3 regions of the Actinomadura sp. NPDC048394 genome follow, and region 2 is predicted to be linked to each of the others. Evidence: riboswitches for the same ligand, from Rfam matches in the RefSeq annotation. Region 2 holds a riboswitch; each other region holds the start of a gene.

Region 1 (6,494 bases), on a different contig from region 2:
GTCAGGCTCAACGCCCAAGACCTTGGCGGACCCAATGACCTCACGAGCGTACTCTTCGGTCTGCATAAGCCCAGGTACAAGGTGTAGCTGGTGACTCTTTATCGATGCCGCATCCGACTCCAAGGAGATGTAGTCCAGCATCGAAGGGGCCAACTTCCCCTCGTAGCGGAGCCACCAGCCCTTCTTGCCGGAGTCTCGGGCGAGGTCGTACAGGGCTTGGCGCTCGCCAGGATCGCTGATCTCGTAGCGGTCGAGCATGTGCTCCAGGGCGGGGCGGCGGATGCCGCGTTTGCCGGTTTCGAGCTTGCTGAGCGAGGACGGGGTGCGGTTGAGCAGGCGGGCGGCCTTCTGGAGGGTGAGCCCTCGGTCCTCGCGGATGGCGCGAAGGCGCTGGCCGAGCTTGCGGCTTCGCATGGTCGGGCGCTGCGCGTTCTCCATGGAGTAATCATGCCTTGACTTTGCGTCACGATGAAGGTTTCCAACGAAGGCGGCAAGAGTGCCTCAGTCAAAAGTGACTGGGGCACTCTTGCCCGAGGACCTGCGGACGAGGCCGGCGAACGCATCGTTCGGCGGGGGATGTCCGGCTCATTCTTTTCGGCGACAGCGATGCGAAGGGAGTGGGCGATGACTGCGCCGACCATGAGGTTCGACGCGCTTCTGTTGCCGGGGATGGACCGGGCGGTGGGGCACGCACGGCGCTGGCTGCGCGACGTGCTGGGCCGGGAGCATCCGTGCCTGGACGACGCGGCGCTGTGCATGAGCGAGCTGCTGACGAACGCGCTGCGCTACACCGAGTCGGGACGCGACGGGCAGATCCGCGTGGAGGTGACCCACTCGGCGCGGGCCGTCCGAATCGAGGTGATTGACGACGGGCAGGCGGCGACCGTCCCGCACGTCGCCGAGGCGGCCGAGTTGGACGTCACCGGACGCGGCCTGCGGATCGTCGCGTCCGTCGCGAAGACCTGGGGCACGGAACCGCGCGCCGCAGGCCACGCCGTCTGGTTCGAGCTCTAGCCGCTTCGGGTCATGACGTCGCCGGCGTCGCGTCGGTCAGCGGCTTCTGCGGATAGGCGCGGAGCACGAGGGACGTCGTGACGGGACCGTACCGGGCGAGTGCGTCCACGACCTCTTCGAGCCGTGCCGCCTGCGGGCAGTAGACGTCGAAGATGAGGCAGTCCTCTCCGGTGACCCTGAGGGTGGAGGCGATCTCGGAAGTCCGGGCGGCGAACTCCAGAGCGCGGGAAAGCCGGGCGTGCGTGGTGCGCAGCCGGACGACCGCGTGGATGTTCAGTCCGAGGGCTTCCGGATCGACCAGCGCTCGGTAGCCGGTGATGACGCCGCTCTTCTCCAGCCGCTGGATGCGGGCGCTCGCCGCGGGCTGTGAGAGCCCGACGCGGCGTCCCACCTCAGCGCCGGTCAGCCGGCCGTCGGCCTGGAGCAGGGCAAGTATGTCCCGGTCTATCCGGTCGAGTGATTCCATCGTCGTCCGCACCATCTTCTTTGAGATCACTTGCAAGTCGACCACCGTGCCGATGCATCCATCAGAATCGGCGTCGGAACGCCCTCATGATCGCAGAGAGCGACGAGTGAAATGGTGGTGGGCATTGACCGCGCACGTCATCGTCCCGGGCATCGACGGATCGGACGAGCAGCACTGGCAGACCTTGTGGGAGCGGCAGTGGGGCGCCTCGGCGGTGAGGATCTCCCCTGCCTCGTGGTCCGCCCCCGACCTGGACGACTGGGTCGGCGCCGTGCAGCACGCATACGACGACGCGTCCCGGCAGGACAGCCAGGTCGTGCTGGTCGCCCACAGCCTTGGCTGCTGGGCGGCGTCCACCTGGCTGCTCAGGAACCCCTCAAGCCGAGTAGGCGGCGCGTTCCTGGTCGCGCCGCCCGACCCGGACGCACCCGCATTCCCACGCCAGGCGGCCGCGACGTTCACCGACGTGTCAGCGCAGCCATTGCCATGCCCGGCCTTGGTGGTGGGCAGCGCCAACGACCCGTACTGCACTCCCGAGGCCGCCGTCGGCTTCGCAACGCGCTGGGAGGCACGATTTCACCTGACGGGCGCATGTGGACACATCAACTCCGCCAGCGACCTCGGCTCGTGGCAGCAGGGCCGCGACCTGCTGGACTCGCTGTCCCAACACTGAACGGCCACCACCGCAGGTCGCGGCGCCATCAGACCTGGCCGGCGTCCGCCAAGCGGTTCGCCATCGCCGCCTTCACGGACGGCCACTCCGACTCGACCACCGAGTACATGGCTGTGTCCCGCAACTCGCCCTCCTCGCCGGCCACCCACGACTCCGAGTACCTGCGCAGGACGCCCTCGAAATGCGCGCCGAGCCGCTCGATCGCCCGACGCGCCCGCTCGTTCCGCGCATCCGTCTTCAACTCCACGCGGGCCACGCCCAGCGTCTCGAACGCGTAGCCGAACAGAAGCCGCTTCGCCTCGACATTGACGCCGGTGCCCTGCGCGGACGCCGACAGCCACGTCCACCCGATCTCGACCGCGCACAGCCGGTCCCGGCCTGGCCACGGCCGCGGATGCAACAGCGCGGTATGCCCGACCGCCCTCCCGTCCACCACCCTGACCTGCGCGAACGCCATGAGCCCAGGACGGTCGAGCTTGTCGGATACGTACGCCTCCATGCCCGCCCCCGAGGGCACCGGAGTGAACCCGTACGACGACCTGTCCTCCTCGGCGGCCTCCGCAAGCTCCGGCACATGCCCCATCGCCAGCGGCTCCAGCCGTACGACCGTCCCGCCCAGCACCGGCACGCGCCCGGGAAACCCGCTCGCCGTCACCTCGCGACGGTCTCCGCCAGCCGGTTCGTCATGGCCGTCTTCACCGACGGCCACTCGGACTCGACCACCGAGAACATCGCCGAGTCGCGCAGCGTGCCCTCCTCGCCCGGCGCCCACGACGGCGACCAGCTCCGCAGCACCCCCTCGAAGTGCACGCCGAGCCGCTCGATCGCCCGCCGCGACCGCTCGTTCCGCGCGTCCGTCTTGAGATCGACGCGCACGACGCCCAAGGTCTCGAACGCGTAGGTGAACAGAAGCCGCTTCGCCTCGACGTTGATGCCGGTGCCCTGCGCGGACGCCGCCAGCCACGTCCACCCGATCTCGATCGCGCACAGCCGGTCCGTGCCGGGCCACGTCCGCGGATCCCACAGCCCCGTATGCCCGACCGCTTTCCCGTCCGCGACCCTGACCTGCGCGAACGGCGTCAGCCCGGGCCGCGCGAGCTGCCCGGCGACATACGACTCCATATCCGCCGCCCCAGGCACGAGCGTGAACCCGTAGGACGACCGGTTCTCCTCCGCGGCCTCAGCCAGCTCCGGCACATGCTCCAACGTCAACGGCTCCAGCCGAACCAGCGTCCCGGCCAGCACAGGAACATCAAGGCGCACGCCCATGAACTCTCCTCATCGCTCCTGGCGTTGGCACCTTGCCGCGAAGGCAGGTTGCCGGACCGTCACCGGGCCAGGTCCCTCAGATCCTCTAGATGATCACAACCCCCCGCATCCTGCCTCGCCCCTTCCCGCCCCGTCAACACGTTTCCAGGCGCCTCATCGTCCCGTCTCGCGCCAACGGACGTCCCGTACTGCCTTCTGATGCACACCCAAGCGTTTTCGATTGAGAATCTCACCTCACCGGCAACTGCACAAAAATGTACCCGAGCGGTCATTGCGGTGAGCGCATCACGCGCTTCCAAACCGTCGGCCCACCCCGCTCGCCCTCATGTTAACTACCACGTAAATCCGCTTTTGCTGCTGACTGTCCGATTTACACTAGTTGGACGGTTCATCAATGTCGGAAATGCTGGGGAAAACACCCGCGAAACCGGCGCTCGGCTCGCTAGCCTCTACCTCGACCACACACCCCCGCGCCGTGGTCACGCAGAAGGGAGCAAAGCATGCCCGCACGGACGCACAACGACGGAAGAAGCACCGGCGACCCACCCACCGGAACGCCGGCGCGGGCATGGCGCAGAAGCACAGGATGCACGGACGACAGGGAGTGCTCGGGCGACTGGAACTGCGTCGAAGTGGCGCGGCTTTCACCGGGTGAGATGGGACTGAGGGACTCTGAACGACCGGAGCGGGTTCTGCCCCTCTCGGCCGAACGCTTCGCCGGCCTGCTGCAGGCGATCAAGGACCATCCGGATCGGTGATCGCCGTGGCCATCCCGGCGCAGGTCAGCGGGGGCCGGCCCGCCCCCACTCCTCGGCCGCCTGGGATATCCGGCGCAGGGAATCGTCGGCGGAGAGCGAGACCGACCTGAGGGCGTCCCAGCACAACCGGTACATGTGCGTGGCGTCGTCGCTCTGCAGTATCGCCATGGTCAGTAGATTGTCCAGATAGACGGCATCCGGAAAGGTGACATCGTAGGCGGGAGCGAACTCCAGAAGCGTGAAGGTGTCCGCGAATATCGGCTCCCTGTCGACATCCATCGGAAGCACGTGGACGTGCACGTTCGGCAACTCGGCCAGTTCAATGAGATCGAGCATTTGCCCGCGCATGATGTCGCGGTCGCCGACGGTGCGCAGCAGGACGGACTCATCGATAACGGCGGAAAGGGTCAGTGGATTCTCGCGACGCAGTACGTCCTGCCGTCGCATGCGGAGATCCAGGCGGCGTTCGACCTGCCGAGGCGTGGAAACGGCGATAATTCTGCCGCTGTCCAATATTCGGTGCGCGTACTGCCTGTTCTGCAGGAGCCCAGGAACGGCGTATGTCCCGAAGGTCAGGGCAGTGCGCGCCTCGTCCTCCAGCGCGACGTAGGTACCGAATTCGCCGGACAGGACGTCCCGGTACCCGGCCCACCAGCCCTGCTCCGTCGCGGCCTGCGCGAGCGCCAGCACCTCCCCTTGGTGGCCCTCGCCCACCCGGTACAACTTCAGCAGCAGCCGGACGTCCGAGACCCGCACGCCGATACGGGCGTTCTCGATCCGGCTCAATTTCGACGGTGACCAGTCGAGCCGATCCGCGATCTCCTCGACCGTGTGGCCCAGGCCCTCCCGGAGCCGCCGCAACTCGATGCCGAGGCGGCGACGGCGGACGGTCGGCGCTGCTGCCACCCCTGCCTCCCAGCGAATCGGTTTCGGCCCTGCGGCCCGGGCGCCGATCTGCAAGTTGCAGGGCAACGATAACCTCGTCCTCTCCGGATCACCAGGCTTCGCGCAAAAGCGGTCCCCTACCTTTGACATCCTGCTGTCCCACCAGAAGTCGTCAAGCTTGCCAGATGGATACAGAGGCGATGCATGTCGCCGTGCACCTTGCACGGTTGCCGAATCCGGTCGCAGACTATTGGCGAACCTTCTAAGAGGAGAGCGACGATCGCCGGCAGGCGGGACGTGCGGGATTGGGGGCGCTCGGGTGAGCGGCAACCCGGTGCACAGGAGCATTCTGGCCGTCGACCTGGAGAACTCGACGGGGGCCTTTCGCACGAATCCGATCAAGGAAGCGCTGCGGAGCCAGATCTACGGCCAGCTGAAAGAGGCCATGGCACGCACCGGCATCGACGACCGGTGGTGCGATCCCTTCGAGGACCGGGGAGACGGCGTCCTCGCGCTGTTCCAGCCGGTCGACGAACTGCCCAAGACCTATCTGCTGTCCCGGCTCGTCCCCCGGCTCGCCCGCCAGCTCGCCGACTACAACGAGGCGTTACCGGCGGCGGAGCGCCTGAGCAGGAGCATGCGGCTGCGGGCCGTGGTGCACGCCGGAGAGATCCACCAGGACGAGAACGGTCCGTTCGGAGAGGCCATCGACCTGGCGTGCCGCCTGCTGGACGCCCCGAAACTGAAGAAATGCCTGCGGACGAGTAGTGCACCTCTCGTTCTGGTCGTCTCTGAGGACATCTACTGGGGAATCGTCAAACACGGTTACGACGGCATATGCCCTGCGGAGTACCGACCGGACGTGCGAGTGTCGGTCGCCGCGCGCCGCCGCCAGGGATTCGTTCACGTGCCGGAGATAACGGCGGCGGTCGAGAGCCGGCCAATGGCCATCGCATGACCGGGTTTCCCGCCATAATGGCTCAGCCGGTCTCGTCGGAGGTGCCATGTCGGTTGAGGTGGCCGCGTTGCGGGTGGGGGCATCGGTGGCGCGGCTGGCCGTGGGACGGTGGCTCGCCGGGCGCTCCACGCGTGACGCCGCTGGCAAGGACCTCACCGAGCTGATCAGGACGGGATTCCCGGACGAACTCAAGCGGCGGCGCGTCCAGCGGCAGTTCGAGGGCATCGCCGACGCGGTCGCCGAGCGGCTACTGACGTTCGCGGGTAACGAGTTCGGCGGGCTCACGGACGGCGACCGCGACGCCGCGTTGTTCGAGGTCGTCCGCACCCTGGAGAACGCCGACCTCTCTGATGACGCCTTCTTCGCGGCGGACGCCGACCCGGTGAAGCTCGCACGAGGTCTTCGGTCGCGGCTCCCGGCGCGGCGGGCGGAGTTCGAACTGGGCGAGGCGGGCGCGCACCTTTACGAGGT
Region 2 (6,494 bases):
CGCGATCGCCGACGGCGACACGATGTTCGTGCAGTACTCCTTCTACCAGTGGGCGAAGCAGACCGACGCCGACGACTCCAAGAAGAAGAGCACCAGCAAGAAGATCGGCTCGTCCTACGAGCAGCAGGCGCAGGGGTCGGGCGGGCCGCAGGCGCTCACCGTCGGCAAGAGCGGCGTCAAGGGCCTCGACAAGGGCCTGGTCGGCAAGACGGCCGGCAGCCGGGTGCTCGTGGAGGTCCCGCCGTCGATGGGCTTCGGCGACCAGGGCTCGCAGCTCGGCCTCGGCAAGAACGACTCCGTGGTGTTCGTCGTGGACGTCCAGGCGGTCGTGAAGAAGAACGCCGGCCCGCAGGGCGCGCCGCAGAAGCTCGACGACAAGAACCTGCCGAAGGTCGAGGACCAGGGTGCCGGCAAGGCGCCGAAGGTGACGCTCCCGAAGGCGGACGCGCCGTCCAAGCTGCAGGTCAAGACGCTCGTCCAGGGCACCGGCCCGGCGCTCGCCAAGGGCGACGACGCGGTCGTCAACTACCAGGGCCAGATCTGGAAGGGCGGCAAGGTCTTCGACTCCAGCTGGAAGAACGGCCAGCCGGCGCTGTTCCCGATCGGCACCGGCGCGACCGTGCCCGGCTTCGACAAGGGCCTGACCGGCGCGAAGGTCGGCAGCCGGGTGCTGCTGATCCTTCCGCCGGACGAGGGCTACGGCAAGAAGGGCAACGCGCAGGCCGGGATCAAGGGCACCGACACCCTGGTGTTCGTGGTGGACATCCTCGCCAAGGTGCAGAAGTGAGCGCCCGCGCCGCGTGACGGCGCGCAGGCGGAGACGAGCGGCGGGCGCCCCCGGGTGGGGGTTCCCGCCGCTCGCGTTACCGGGGGACGCGGGTTCCCGGAGGGCGTGCGAGATCCGTCACGACAACCCGGAGGGCGCTTTGGTCGTCCTCTTAACGGGAAGCCAAGGATGTGCATTGGGCGGCCCATCGCATGGATCCCCTCAGGTATCGTCGGTAACGCAATAATCACGGGGGGCTTGTGAGCAGCAGGGAAAAAGGTCAGGAAGACGGCGCACCGGGCACTACGGACGATCTTCTGCAAGGCGGAGCAAAAGCCGCTCCGGCCGGCGGATCGGACGGCGACGCGCCGCGTCCGGAGTCGGCGGACACCACCGCCCAGGCCGGCGACCCGGCCCGTGACCAGGAACGGGACGGGGCGGCCGGGCGCGCGGCGCGGCCCTCCGCCCGCCGTGCCGCCACGCTCACCGTCGACTCCGGAGAAACCACTCCGGACCCGAAATCGTCCTTGAACACCGACATATCTCAGAACGGCGACAAGGACCCCGCCGACGGCCCCGCAGCGGCCGCACCCGCCGCCGCGACCGCGCAATCCCCCGCGGCGGGAGTGCGGTCCCCGGCCACCGAAAAGGGCACGTCCCCCGATAACCCCCGGCCCGGCGGGGACGATCCGGACGGCTCCGCGGGCGCTGGTGTGAGCGGCTCCCCGGCCGGAGATACCAAGACCATGCCGGCTGCGTCGTCGAGGCAAGGAGGCCCGCCGGGGCGCGGCCCCGGCGGCGGTTCCGGCGGTCCGGGCGGCGGTCCGGGCGGCCGGGGCGGCAAGGGGCCGAAGAAGCAGCGCAGCCGCCGCGTCCGCTACCTGCGGCGCATCCTGTTCACGCTGCTCGGCATCCTCGGGTTCTTCGTCGCGGCGTTCGCGATCGCCTACATCTTCACGCCGGTCCCCTCGCCGCAGCAGCAGGCGCTCGCGCAGGGGCCCGCGTTCTACTACTCCGACGGCAAGACCCTGATCGCCAAGACGGGCATGAACCGGGACGCGGTGAAGTTCGACCAGATCCCGAAGAGCACCCGCGACGCGGTCATCGCCGCCGAGAACCGCAGCTTCTACCAGGACCCGGGCGTGTCCGTGCAGGGCACCGCGCGGGCGTTCTGGTCCACCGCGACCGGCGAGCAGCTGCAGGGCGGCTCCACGATCACCCAGCAGATGGTCCGCAACTACTACGGCGGCATCGGCAAGGAGCGCTCGGTCACCCGCAAGCTCAAGGAGATCATGGTCTCCCTGAAGGTGGGCCGGGAGAAGTCCAAGGACTGGATCCTCGAGCAGTACCTCAACACGATCTACTTCGGCCGCGACGCCTACGGCGTGCAGGCCGCCGCGCACGCCTACTACAACAAGGACGTCAAGGACCTCACGCCCGCCGAGTCGGCGTACCTGGCCGCCGCGATCCAGCAGCCGAGCAACTTCGCCGACCCGACCGGCCAGCACCGCGTGTACGCCGAGCAGCGCTGGCACGCGGTGGTGAACAACATGGTCCGGGACGGGGCGCTGTCGCCCGCCGACGCCGCGTCGATGCGGTTCCCCATGCCCGGCAAGGAGAAGATCACCGACGTCCTCAAGGGCCAGAAGGGCTACATGGTCAACCTGGCCAAGAAGGAGCTGGAGGAGCGGCGCGGCTACACCGAGGACGAGATCAACCGCAGCGGCCTGAAGATCACCACGACGTGCGACAAGCGGCTGATGGACGCGGCGAAGCAGGCCGTGGAGAACAACGTCCCGGCCGGGATGAGCAAGAAGATCCGGACCGGGCTCGTGTCCGTCGACCCGAACACCGGGCAGGTGCTGGCCTTCTACGGCGGCCGCAACTACCTGACGGAGGCCGCGAGCAGCGCGTTCTACGACACCGCGCAGGCGGGGTCGGGCTTCAAGCCGATCGCGCTGGCCGCCGCGCTGGAGGACGGCAAGAGCCTGTCCGACACCTACGACGGCAGCTCCCCGCAGTACTTCGGCGGGCACTCGATCAAGAACGACAGCGGCGAGAGCTTCGGGAACATCAACCTCGTCACCGCGACCGAGCACTCGGTCAACACCGCCTACGTGAACCTCGGCCAGGACATCGGCAACGACAAGATCGCCGCGATGGCGGAGAAGCTCGGCATCTCGGCGTCGCAGATGACGCCGGCGCAGCGCGCCGCCGCGTCGTTCCCGCTCGGCATCGTGTCGCTGCACCCGGTGCAGCAGGCCGGGGTGTACGCGACGTTCGCCGACGAGGGCGTGTTCCGGCAGCCGTACGTGGTGAAGTCGGTCACCGACAACGAGGGCCAGACCCGCAAGTTCGCCGAGAAGGGCGACCGGGCGTTCGGCGCCCAGGTCGCGCGGGACGCCACCTACGCGATGCAGCAGGTCGTCCAGGGCGGCACCGGCACCGGCGCGCAGCTGCCCGACGGCCGCGACGTCGCCGGCAAGACCGGCACCACCGACGAGGGCCGCGCGATCTGGTTCAACGGGTTCGTCCCGCAGATGGCGACGAGCGTGGCGATGTTCCGCGAGGACAACAAGGCGCTGAACATCCCCGGCTACGGCTCGTACGGCGGGCAGCTTCCCACCCAGATCTGGCGCTCGTACATGACCGACGCCGTCGACATCAAGGGCTACGACCCGAAGTCGTTCGGGTCGCCGTCGGAGACGCCCGGCAGCGGCTGGGGCAGCCCGTCGCCCGGCGGCGGGCCGAGCACCGAGGGGCCGAGCACCGACGGCCCGTCGCACCGTCCCTCCGGCGGGACGGACGGGCCGCGCAACCCGAAGCCGCCGACGGACCTGCCGACCATCATCCCGACGCTGCCCGGCGGTGGCGGCAACGGCGACGGCGGAGGCAATGACGGAGGCGGGAACGACGGCGGCGGCAACGGCGACGGGGGCGGCACCGGCGACGGCGGAGGCACGGGCGACGGCGGAGGCACCGGCCAGATGTTCAACTGACCGCGAGAAGCCGCGACCGAACGCGAAGGCGCCCGACCGAGCACGAAGGCGCCCGACCGAACGCGAAGGCGCCTGACCGAATGTGAAAGGGGCCCGGCGGTTCGCCGCCGGGCCCCTTCGCGTCTCACCCTCGCGCTACTGCGCGCACGCCTTCCCGATGCGCACCGGCGCGTCGTTCATCACGGCGCTGAGCTGCGACGCGTCGCCGGTGCCGACGGTCGCGGCGGCGGAGCGCAGCCGCCGCGCCTCGTCCTCCAGCGCCTTCTTCAACGTCCCGTCGTCGGCCTTCTTCGCCAGCCCGTCGATGCGGGCCGCGAGCCGCTGCGTCGCCTGCCCCCACTGCGCGGGCTCCGCCGCCGGCACGCTCCTGACCTGGGTGACGTACTGCTGGAACGCCTTCTTCGTGTCGGTGCACACCTGGCCGGAGTTGCCTCCCAGCGCCCCGCACGCGCCCAGCAGGCCGGACGCGCCGAGCATCACCACGCCCCCGGCCAGCGCCCGAACCACCCCGTACCGCATCGCACCCTCCCACTTGATCTGCCACAGGCTCCGCATATACTTCCGCACTAGGTCATGAGCGCCAGCGCCAAGCCCCGGCTCGCTGGCCGGCAACCCTTCGTCCGCGATGGGGTGCCCCGGGTGAGGACCTGGCCGGACGCGGGACCGCGTTCCGGCAAGCGCGGATCCCGCAGGCACGGCCCCGGGGTCCCTGACCCCGGAAGGAACCGGTATGCCCGCCACGCTCGCCCCCGCCCCGTCCCGCTCCTCGTTCACGCCTGCTGAGACGTCCGGCACCGCGCCGGAAGTTCGCGCCTTCCCGCGCGTGATCGGCGCGGACGCGCCCGTCCCGCTGGTCGACGGCCGCCAGGTCCCCTACGCCAACCTCGACTACGCGGCCAGCGCGCCCTGTCTGGAGGCGGTGCACGAGGCGATCACGCGCGCGCTGCCGTACTACAGCAGCGTGCACCGCGGCGCCGGATACGCCTCGCAGGTCACGACCGAGGCGTACGAGCGCGCGCGCGAGACCGTGCGCGGGTTCCTCGGCGCGTGGCGCCGCGCCGCCGTCGTGTTCACCCGCAACACCACCGACGCGATGAACCTGCTCGCGCACGCCGTCCCGACCGGGACGAGCGTCGTCGTGTTCGAGTCCGAGCACCACGCGTCGCTGCTGCCGTGGAAGCGGCCCGTGCGGCTCCCCGTCCCCGCGACGCCCGCCGAGGCGATCGACGCCGCCGACCGCGCGCTCGCCGCGACCCCGGTCGGCGCGCGGCTCCTCGTCGTCACCGCCGCGTCCAACGTCACCGGCGAGCTGTGGCCGATCCGCGAGCTCGCGCAGGTCGCCCGCCGGCACGGCGCCCGCATCGCGGTGGACGCCGCGCAGCTCGTCCCGCACCGCCCGCTCGACATGACCGCGCTCGGCCTCGACTACGTCGCGTTCTCCGGCCACAAGCTGTACGCGCCGTTCGGCGCGGGCGTGCTCGCCGGACGCGCCGACTGGCTGCGCGCCGCCGACCCCTACCTCAAGGGCGGCGGCGCGAGCGCGTCCGTCGCCGACACGGTCCGGTGGGCGCCGGGCGCCGAGCAGCGGCACGAGGCCGGCACCCCGAACGTCCTCGGCGTCATCGCGCTCGCCGCCGCCTGCGAGGCCCTCACCGCCGCCGGCTGGGACGCGCTCGCCGCCCGCGAGGAGCGCCTCCTCGCAAGGCTCCGCACCGGACTCGCCGCGCTCCCCCACGTCCGCGAGCTGAATCTGTGGGGCGACCGGTCGCCGCGCGTGGGAATCGTGTCTTTCACCGTGACCGGCTGGAACGCGCGCGACGTGGCGCTTACGCTGTCCGGGGAGCACGGCATCGGCGTGCGGGACGGCAAGTTCTGCGCGCACCCGCTCGTCCGGCACCTGCTGGGCGGGGACGGCGCCGCCGGCTGCGGCGGCGAGGGGGCGGCCGTCCGCGCGAGCTTCGGGATCGGCACCACCGAGGAGCACATCGACCGGCTGTGCACCGCGCTGGCACGACTGGCACCGCGCTGACCTGCGGACTCGCCCGCAAGCACAGACGTTTATGGCCTTTGGTCCTGTTCGCCCCTGTAGCGTAGGCAGTCGCGCTACTTCCCGCCGGACCTCCCACCGGGACCCGGCGGGTCGGGGACGAGCACGGACGAAACAGGGGGTGGCGGCGGTGGCCGACGCGTGGCGACCCACGTCGGAACTGGAACGCCGACTGGAGGAGAGCGTACGGGCCGGAGACCAGGAGGGCTACTTCCGCATCCTCGCGGGCAGCGAGCTCGTGGTGCCCGTCCCGGACGACGCCGTCGACGGCGTCGTCGCCGGGCGGGCGCGGCCCGCCTGGCCGACCCACGAGGAGGACGGCCGCGTCCACGTCCTCGCCTACACCTCCGCCGCCGCGATGCGCGCCTGCCTCGGCCCGTCCTGGCGGCACTTCATGACGCTGCGCTTCGGCGACCTCGCCGAGACCTGGCCCGACGCCCGCTGGTGGCTGGCCGTCGACGCGCCCGGCCACCCGGGCGGCACCCCGCTGCCGATCGAGGCGCGGATGCCCGCCTGGTTCGTCCGCCAGGTCGCCGACGGCGACGGCCGCCCGCCGCAGGTCGGCCGCGCCGACGTCCCGTCCGCCACCGCCGCGGCGCCCGCCCCACCGGCGGCCACCGCCCCCGCACCACCCGCGCCCGCCGCGCCCACAGCGCCCGCACCGGCGCCCGCGCCTGCCGAG
Region 3 (6,494 bases), on a different contig from region 2:
TGGGGTCACTTCCGTCGCAGGTAGAGCAGACCGTTGAGGGCCGCGAAGGACAGCAGGGCGATAGCGAGCATGGGCCAGGGGTAGTCCGGCAGCAGGATCGGCTTCAGGAGCACGAGGCACAGGAGCCCGGCCAGGACGAGGACCCCGCGCAAGGCGAATTGGCTTCTCGCCGAGGCGGTCGGGGCGAGGCGTCGGCGAGCGGCGCGGATCTCCCGGAAGGCGTTGCGCGGTGCGGGCGAGACCGGGAAGCCCGCGGCCTGCAGCGCGGGAAGGATGGCGGAGGCCTCGGAGGTCCAGAAGACCAGGACCTGACCGTCGCGGGTTTCGATGCCGATCCCTCTGCTGAGCAGCGAGGCCGAGCAGGGAAAAGGCGGCCACCACGTCGGCCGGGGTCAGGTGGAACCGATTGCGAACGGCGGCCAGGACGATTCCGGAATGGCTCAGCCTCAGCGAGGCCAATGGCCAGGTGGCGTTCAACCGCCCGAACGCCATGGACGGGACGTTGGCCCCGCCGCGCCAGGTCGTGGACGGAACACCGGGTCCGCCCTGCCACGTCATCGACTGTTCCATGAGCCTCACCCCTGCGTCATGGATCACTGGGGCGGGACAGCGGTCCGGGTACCGAAAGCCGGACCTTGATCGTATCCCCGTGCCCCCGGCGCGAACAGGCGGGGACGGGTCAGAGCGGGCGGACGGCGTCGGCCTGGGGGCCGCGGTCGCTCTGGGTGATCTCGAACTCGACGCGCTGGCCCTGCTCGAGGGTGCGATAGCCGTCCATCTGGATCGCCGAATGGTGGACGAAGACGTCACGGCCCCCGTCGACCGCGATGAAGCCGTACCCCTTGTCGGCGTTGAACCACTTGACCGTGCCCTGCGCCATTCCCAGCCCCGCCGTCCGAGCGTGCCCGGCCCCCGCCCCTGCCACCGCGGGAACCCGGACCAGCCGCGTCGTCACGGCGCTGGGCCGCGGCGGGGTCGACTCGGCATGATCGGAGTCGACCCTACCCGGCGGGTACGGCGGTGCCCCGGGGGCGGGGGCGGGATGGCCGGTGGCGGTCAGCCGCCGGCGACGGCGGGGATGATCGAGATCTGGGTGCCCGCGGGGGTCGCGGTGTCCAGGCCCTCGGCGAACCGGACGTCCTCGTCGCCGACGTAGACGTTCACGAACCGGCGGATCTTGCCGGCGTCGTCGAGGATGCGGGCCGCGATGCCGGTGTAGCTGGCCTCCAGGTCGGCGACCACGGCGCGCAGGGTGTCGCCCTCGGCCTTCACTTCGGCCTCGCCGCCGGTGTAGGTCCGCAGGATCGTCGGGATGCGGACGGACACGCTGCTCATCTGCTGGCTCCTTCTTGTTCTCAGGCGAGGCCGGCGGCGCGGAACGCCTCCAGCGTCGGCGCGATGTTCGCACTGGGCTTGGCGACGGGCGCGACGGCGTCGAGGGTCTTCAGCCCGTCACCGGAGTTGATGATCACGGTCTCGGCGGACGGGTCGAGGGTGCCCGCCTCGACGAGCTTGCGCAGGCAGCCGACGGTGACGCCGCCGGCGGTCTCGCCGAAGATGCCCTCGGTGCGGGCGAGCAGCCGGATGCCGTCGACGACCTGCTCGTCGGTGACGTCCTCGACGGCGCCGCCGGTGCGGCGCGTCACGTCGAGGACGTAGGGGCCGTCGGCGGGGTTGCCGATCGCCAGGGACTTGGCGATGGTGTCGGGCTTGACCGGCCGGACGACGTCGTGGCCCGCCTTGAACGCGGCGGAGACGGGGTCGCAGCCGGCGGCCTGCGCGCCGAACACCCGGTACGGCTTGTCCTCGACGAGGCCGAGCTTGATCAGCTCCTGGAACGCCTTGTCGATCTTGGTGAGCTGGGAGCCGGACGCGACCGGCACCACGATCTGGTCGGGCAGCCGCCAGCCGAGCTGCTCGGCGATCTCGTAGCCGAGCGTCTTGGAGCCCTCGGCGTAGTACGGGCGGACGTTGACGTTGACGAACGCCCAGTCGTCCTGCTCGCCGGCGATCTCGGACGCGAGCCGGTTCACGTCGTCGTAGTTGCCGTCGACGGTGACGAACGTCCCGCCGTACACGGCCGTCGTGATGATCTTCTGGGACTCGAGGTTCGACGGGACGAACACGGCGCTGCGGATCCCGGCGCGGGCCGCCGCGGCGGCGACCGCGTTGGCGAGGTTGCCGGTGGACGGGCAGGCCAGCACCTTGAAGCCGAGTTCGCGGGCGGCGGCGAGCGCGACCGCGACGACGCGGTCCTTGAACGAGTGGGTCGGGTTGCCGCTGTCGTCCTTCACCCACAGCCGCTGCAGGCCGAGGCTCTCGGCGAGGTTGTCGGCGCGGACGAGCCGGGTCAGGCCGGGCTCGGTGTTGGGGGTGTCGGCGACGGTCGACGGGACGGGCAGCAGCCCGCGGTAGCGCCAGATGTTGCGCGGACCGGACTCGATGTCGGCCCGGGTGATCCCGCCGAAGTCGTAGGCGATCTCCAGCGGGCCGAAACACTCCTCGCACGCGTAGAAGGGGCCGAGATCGCGCTTGGAGCCGCATTCGCGGCAGACGAGGGCGGTAGCGGGTCCGAGGTCCGTGGCAGGCGTGAATGCCATGAGGGCGAGGCCTTTCTCCCCATCTTCCCTGCGCCACCTTGGTCGCAGGCCGGAGTTGGCACCATCTCCCGGCCGGCCTCGCAGGATCGCGAGCGCGCCATAGCCGGGTGGTTGCCGGGGCTTCGCAGGGCCGGTCCCTCCACCCCTCTGGATGAGCGGTATTCAGTTGTCGAGGTCGCACGCTGTAGAGAACGAGCGCTTTGAACTCGTATGCGAACTTTACATGACGTGACCGGATGGCAGACAGGTGGGTCCGCCCTGTGAGACGTTACCCGGGCGTGGTCTTGATCACGCGGGCTCGTCGGCGGCGGGCCGGGCGGGGGCGCGCTGGGTGGGGTCGAGGAAGACGTGCCGGACGATCGGGACGCGCTCCTTGAGCCGCCGGTCGATCTCGCCGGCGACGTCCTCGGCCTGGTCGGCGCTGATGGCGTCGGAGAAGTTGACGCGGGCGGCGACGAGCAGCTCGTCCGGGCCGAAGTGCATGGTGAGCAGGTCGTCGACGCCGGTCACGCCGGGCGCCCCGGCGATCTCGGCGCGGATCTCGGCCTGCGCGGCGGGGTCGGCGGCGCGGCCGATGATCAGGCCCTTGCTGTCGCGGCCGAGCACGAACGCGACGACGACGAGCAGCAGCCCGATCAGCACGGACGCGAGGCCGTCCCAGAACTGCGAGCCGGTGAGCTGCCGCAGCACGAGCCCGGCGGCGGCGAACGCGAGGCCGATCATCGCGGCGGTGTCCTCGAACAGCGCGGCCTTGAAGGTGACGTCGGGCGACCGGCGGACGTGGTCGACGATGTCGCGGCCGTTCTCGCGGGTCTCGCGGCGCGCCTGCGTGAACGCGCGGACCCAGGACGTGCCCTCCAGCAGCGCGCCGAGGGCGAGGACGCCGTAGGCGAGCCACACGTCGCCTTCGGAGCCGCCGTGCCCGGTCATCGTGAGGATGCCCTCGAAGATGGAGAAGCCGCCGCCGGCGACGAAGATGCCGAACGCGGCGAGCAGCGACCAGAAGTAGCGCTCGTTGCCGTAGCCGAAGGGGTGGCGCCGGTCGGGCGGGCGGGCGCTGCGGCGCAGCGAGGTGAACAGGAAGCCCTGGTTGAGGGTGTCGGCGACGGAGTGGGCGCCCTCGGCGAGCATCGCGCTCGATCCGGCGAGCATCCCGGCGATCAGCTTGGCGATGGCGAGGATGAGGTTCGCCGCCCCGGCGACGAGGACGGTCTTGGTCGTCTCGGCCCGGCTCATTCCGTCCGGGTACCCGTCGCGAATCCCCCTAACCACGGCGCTTTAGGTACGGATGCCTACCCGCCGGGCGGTGCCGAAGTATTCCCCCTGGGCCACTTTGAAGCACCCCCGTCACAACTGAGACCCTTCCCGTATGAGCCAAGTGGTGGTGGCGTCGAACCGCGGGCCCGTGTCGTTCTCGCTGTCCGACGACGGCGCGCTGGAGATGCGGCGGGGAGGCGGCGGCCTCGTGTCGGGCCTCGCCGGCGTGGCGTCCGGGCAGGACGTGCTGTGGGTGTGCGCGAGCCTCGGCGAGGCCGACCGGACGGCGGCGCGGCGCGCCCCGGACGGGCGGATCGACCTCGCCGGGCACGACACCGGCGGTGCGGCGGTCCGGATGCTGGACATCCCGGCGGCGACGTTCCACCGGGCGTACAACGCGGTCGCGAACTCGACGCTGTGGTTCGTCCACCACCTGCTGTACGACACCCCGCGCAGCCCGCACTTCGATGCGCGCGCGCGGCGCGACTGGCAGTCGTACGAGGCGTACAACGCGGCGTTCGCCGACGCGCTGGCGCGGGACGCGGCGCCGGGCGCGAAGGCGGCGATCCAGGACTACCACCTGTCGCTGGCGCCGCGGATGCTGCGGGAGCGACGTCCCGACCTCAGGATCGTGCATTTCTCGCACACGCCGTGGGCGCCGCCGGAGTACTTCCGGCTGCTCCCGGACGACATCGGTGCGCAGGTCCTATCGGGCATCCTCGGCGCGGACCACGCGGGGTTCCTCACCGAACGCTGGGCTTCGGCGTTCCTCGACTGCTGCGAAGTGGTGCTCGGCGCGCGCGTCGACCGCGCGGCCCGCACCGTCACGTGCGGTGGGCGAACGACGCATGTGGGCGTCCACGGCCTCGGCGTCGACGGGACGGCGCTGCGGGAGCGCGCCGCACAGCAAGACGTGGCGGAGCGGGCGCGCGCGCTGCGCGAGCAGGTGGGCGACCGCCAGCTCATCGTCCGCATCGACCGGACGGAGCTGTCGAAGAACATCGTGCGGGGGCTCGCCGCGTACCGGGAGATGCTCGCCAACCATCCGGAGTGGCACGGGCGCGTGGTGCACCTCGCGTTCGCGTACCCATCGCGCTACGACCTGCCGGAGTACCGGGAGTACACGGCTGCCGTGCAGCGGATGGCCAAGCAGATCGCCGAGGAGTTCGGCACCGCGACATGGGAGCCACTGATCCTGCAGGTCAACGACGACTATCCGCGGTCGCTCGCCGCGTACGGGCTCGCGGACGTGCTGCTGGTGAACCCGATCCGGGACGGGATGAACCTCGTCGCGAAGGAGGGGCCCGTCCTGTCCGAGCGGGGCTGCGCGCTCGTGCTGTCGCGCGAGGCGGGCGCCGCGGCGGAGTTGTCGGACGACGCGCTCGTGGTGAACCCGTACGACGTCTCGCAGACCGCGGAGGCGCTGCACCAGGGTCTACTGATGCCCCGCGACCAGCGGGCCGAGCGCTGCGCGCGGCTCGTGTCCGCCGCGACGGCGCTCCCGCCCCAGCGCTGGTTCGCCGACCAGCTCGCAGCCCTCGACTAGCGCTCCCGCTCAACCTCTCACCCAGCGCTGCAGCGCCCCGCCGCAGCGCCCCGCCGCAGCGCCCCGCCGCAGCGCCCCGCCGCAGCGCCCCGCGCCAGTGCCTAAGCCGCAGCGCCCGGCCGCAGCGCCCCGCCTAGCGCGCCACGGGGTCGTCGATGGGCGCGAGGCGGCAGTCGACGGGGCTCGGCTCGTGCCGGCGCTGCCAGCGTTCGCGGAGGTCGGCCTTGCTGTGCGCCATGCGGCGGTGCGCGGCGGTCCGGGCGAAGCGGGCGAGCCGGGCGGCGGGGGGCTTGGGCAGGCCGCTGGGCTCGTAGCCGTACGCGGCGAGCCGGTCGCCGAACGCGGCCTCGGCGAGGCTGATCTCCCAGGCGTCCAGCCGCTGCGCCCACGACCCGATGCGGGTGGACGTGACGGCGTCGCGGGTGAGGCCGTGCCACGTCTTCTGCGGCGGGACGATGCGCTGCGCGAGGGACTGCGGCGCGGTCATCGCCGGGTGGTAGTCCTCGCCGAGGAACTCGCACAGCCGGGACAGCTCGTCGCCGGGGTCGGCGACGAGCCGCTCGTACTGCAGCTCGTAGAAGGCGTCCGGGCCGAGACGGGCCGCGAGCCGGTGGCCGGTGTCGATCGCCTCGCGCCAGACGGAGATGGCGTGGTTGAGGTCCTGGCCGTACCAGGGCATCTCCTTGAGGGACGCGACGCAGTCCCGGCCGTCGCGGACGAGGTGGACGAACTGCGCGTCCGGGAACATCCGCAGCAGCGCGCCGGCGTGCCGGATGTAGCTCGGCCGCTTGTCGCCCCACCTCGACTTGCCGTGCAGCCGGGCGTACGCGCGGAAGACGACGGCGATCGCGGACCCGAGGGTCGGCGGCCCCGCGACGATCTCCTCGGCGACCGCGCGGGCGTCCAGGCCGAGGTCGCCGAACCGGGTCGCCGGCCGGGCGGTCAGCCAGTCGGCGAGGGCGCGCCTGTTCCGGCTGTCCGTGAGGTCACCGAACTGTGCCCGCGCCGCATAGGCCGGGAGCACGAACCGCGTCTCGGTCGGGAGCGCGATGCGGGGATGCGAGTGCAGCATGAGCCGCAGCAGCGTCGTC

Evidence for each region. Region 2 has a riboswitch for S-adenosylmethionine ahead of AB0C78_RS39885 (aminotransferase class V-fold PLP-dependent enzyme). Riboswitches for the same ligand answer to the same signal wherever they lie in the genome.
Region 1: another riboswitch for S-adenosylmethionine. It lies ahead of AB0C78_RS00700 (GNAT family protein); the one in region 2 lies ahead of AB0C78_RS39885 (aminotransferase class V-fold PLP-dependent enzyme).
Region 3: another riboswitch for S-adenosylmethionine. It lies ahead of thrC (threonine synthase); the one in region 2 lies ahead of AB0C78_RS39885 (aminotransferase class V-fold PLP-dependent enzyme).

What each region holds. Positions count from the first base shown of each region.
Region 1 covers NZ_JBEZJL010000001.1:132,307-138,800, reverse strand. Annotated here, with positions in the region: gene AB0C78_RS00725 (helix-turn-helix transcriptional regulator) at 1-438, opposite strand, end outside; gene AB0C78_RS00720 (ATP-binding protein) at 625-1,014, shown strand; gene AB0C78_RS00715 (Lrp/AsnC family transcriptional regulator) at 1,025-1,510, opposite strand; gene AB0C78_RS00710 (alpha/beta hydrolase) at 1,605-2,153, shown strand; gene AB0C78_RS00705 (GNAT family protein) at 2,182-2,808, opposite strand; gene AB0C78_RS00700 (GNAT family protein) at 2,805-3,422, opposite strand; SAM riboswitch class I at 3,429-3,518, opposite strand; gene AB0C78_RS00695 (DUF397 domain-containing protein) at 3,923-4,180, shown strand; gene AB0C78_RS00690 (helix-turn-helix transcriptional regulator) at 4,205-5,086, opposite strand; gene AB0C78_RS00685 (hypothetical protein) at 5,385-6,023, shown strand; gene AB0C78_RS00680 (NACHT domain-containing protein) at 6,070-6,494, shown strand, end outside.
Region 2 covers NZ_JBEZJL010000077.1:23,276-29,769, reverse strand. Annotated here, with positions in the region: gene AB0C78_RS39900 (FKBP-type peptidyl-prolyl cis-trans isomerase) at 1-787, shown strand, start outside; gene AB0C78_RS39895 (transglycosylase domain-containing protein) at 1,513-3,765, shown strand; gene AB0C78_RS39890 (hypothetical protein) at 3,901-4,284, opposite strand; SAM riboswitch class IV at 4,335-4,451, shown strand; gene AB0C78_RS39885 (aminotransferase class V-fold PLP-dependent enzyme) at 4,496-5,794, shown strand; gene AB0C78_RS39880 (SseB family protein) at 5,943-6,494, shown strand, end outside.
Region 3 covers NZ_JBEZJL010000003.1:204,524-211,017, reverse strand. Annotated here, with positions in the region: gene AB0C78_RS03265 (hypothetical protein) at 6-152, opposite strand; gene AB0C78_RS03260 (cold-shock protein) at 680-880, opposite strand; gene AB0C78_RS03255 (MoaD/ThiS family protein) at 1,057-1,335, opposite strand; gene thrC (threonine synthase) at 1,356-2,600, opposite strand; SAM riboswitch class I at 2,617-2,758, opposite strand; gene AB0C78_RS03245 (cation diffusion facilitator family transporter) at 2,889-3,836, opposite strand; gene AB0C78_RS03240 (trehalose-6-phosphate synthase) at 3,970-5,403, shown strand; gene AB0C78_RS03235 (sulfotransferase) at 5,537-6,494, opposite strand, start outside.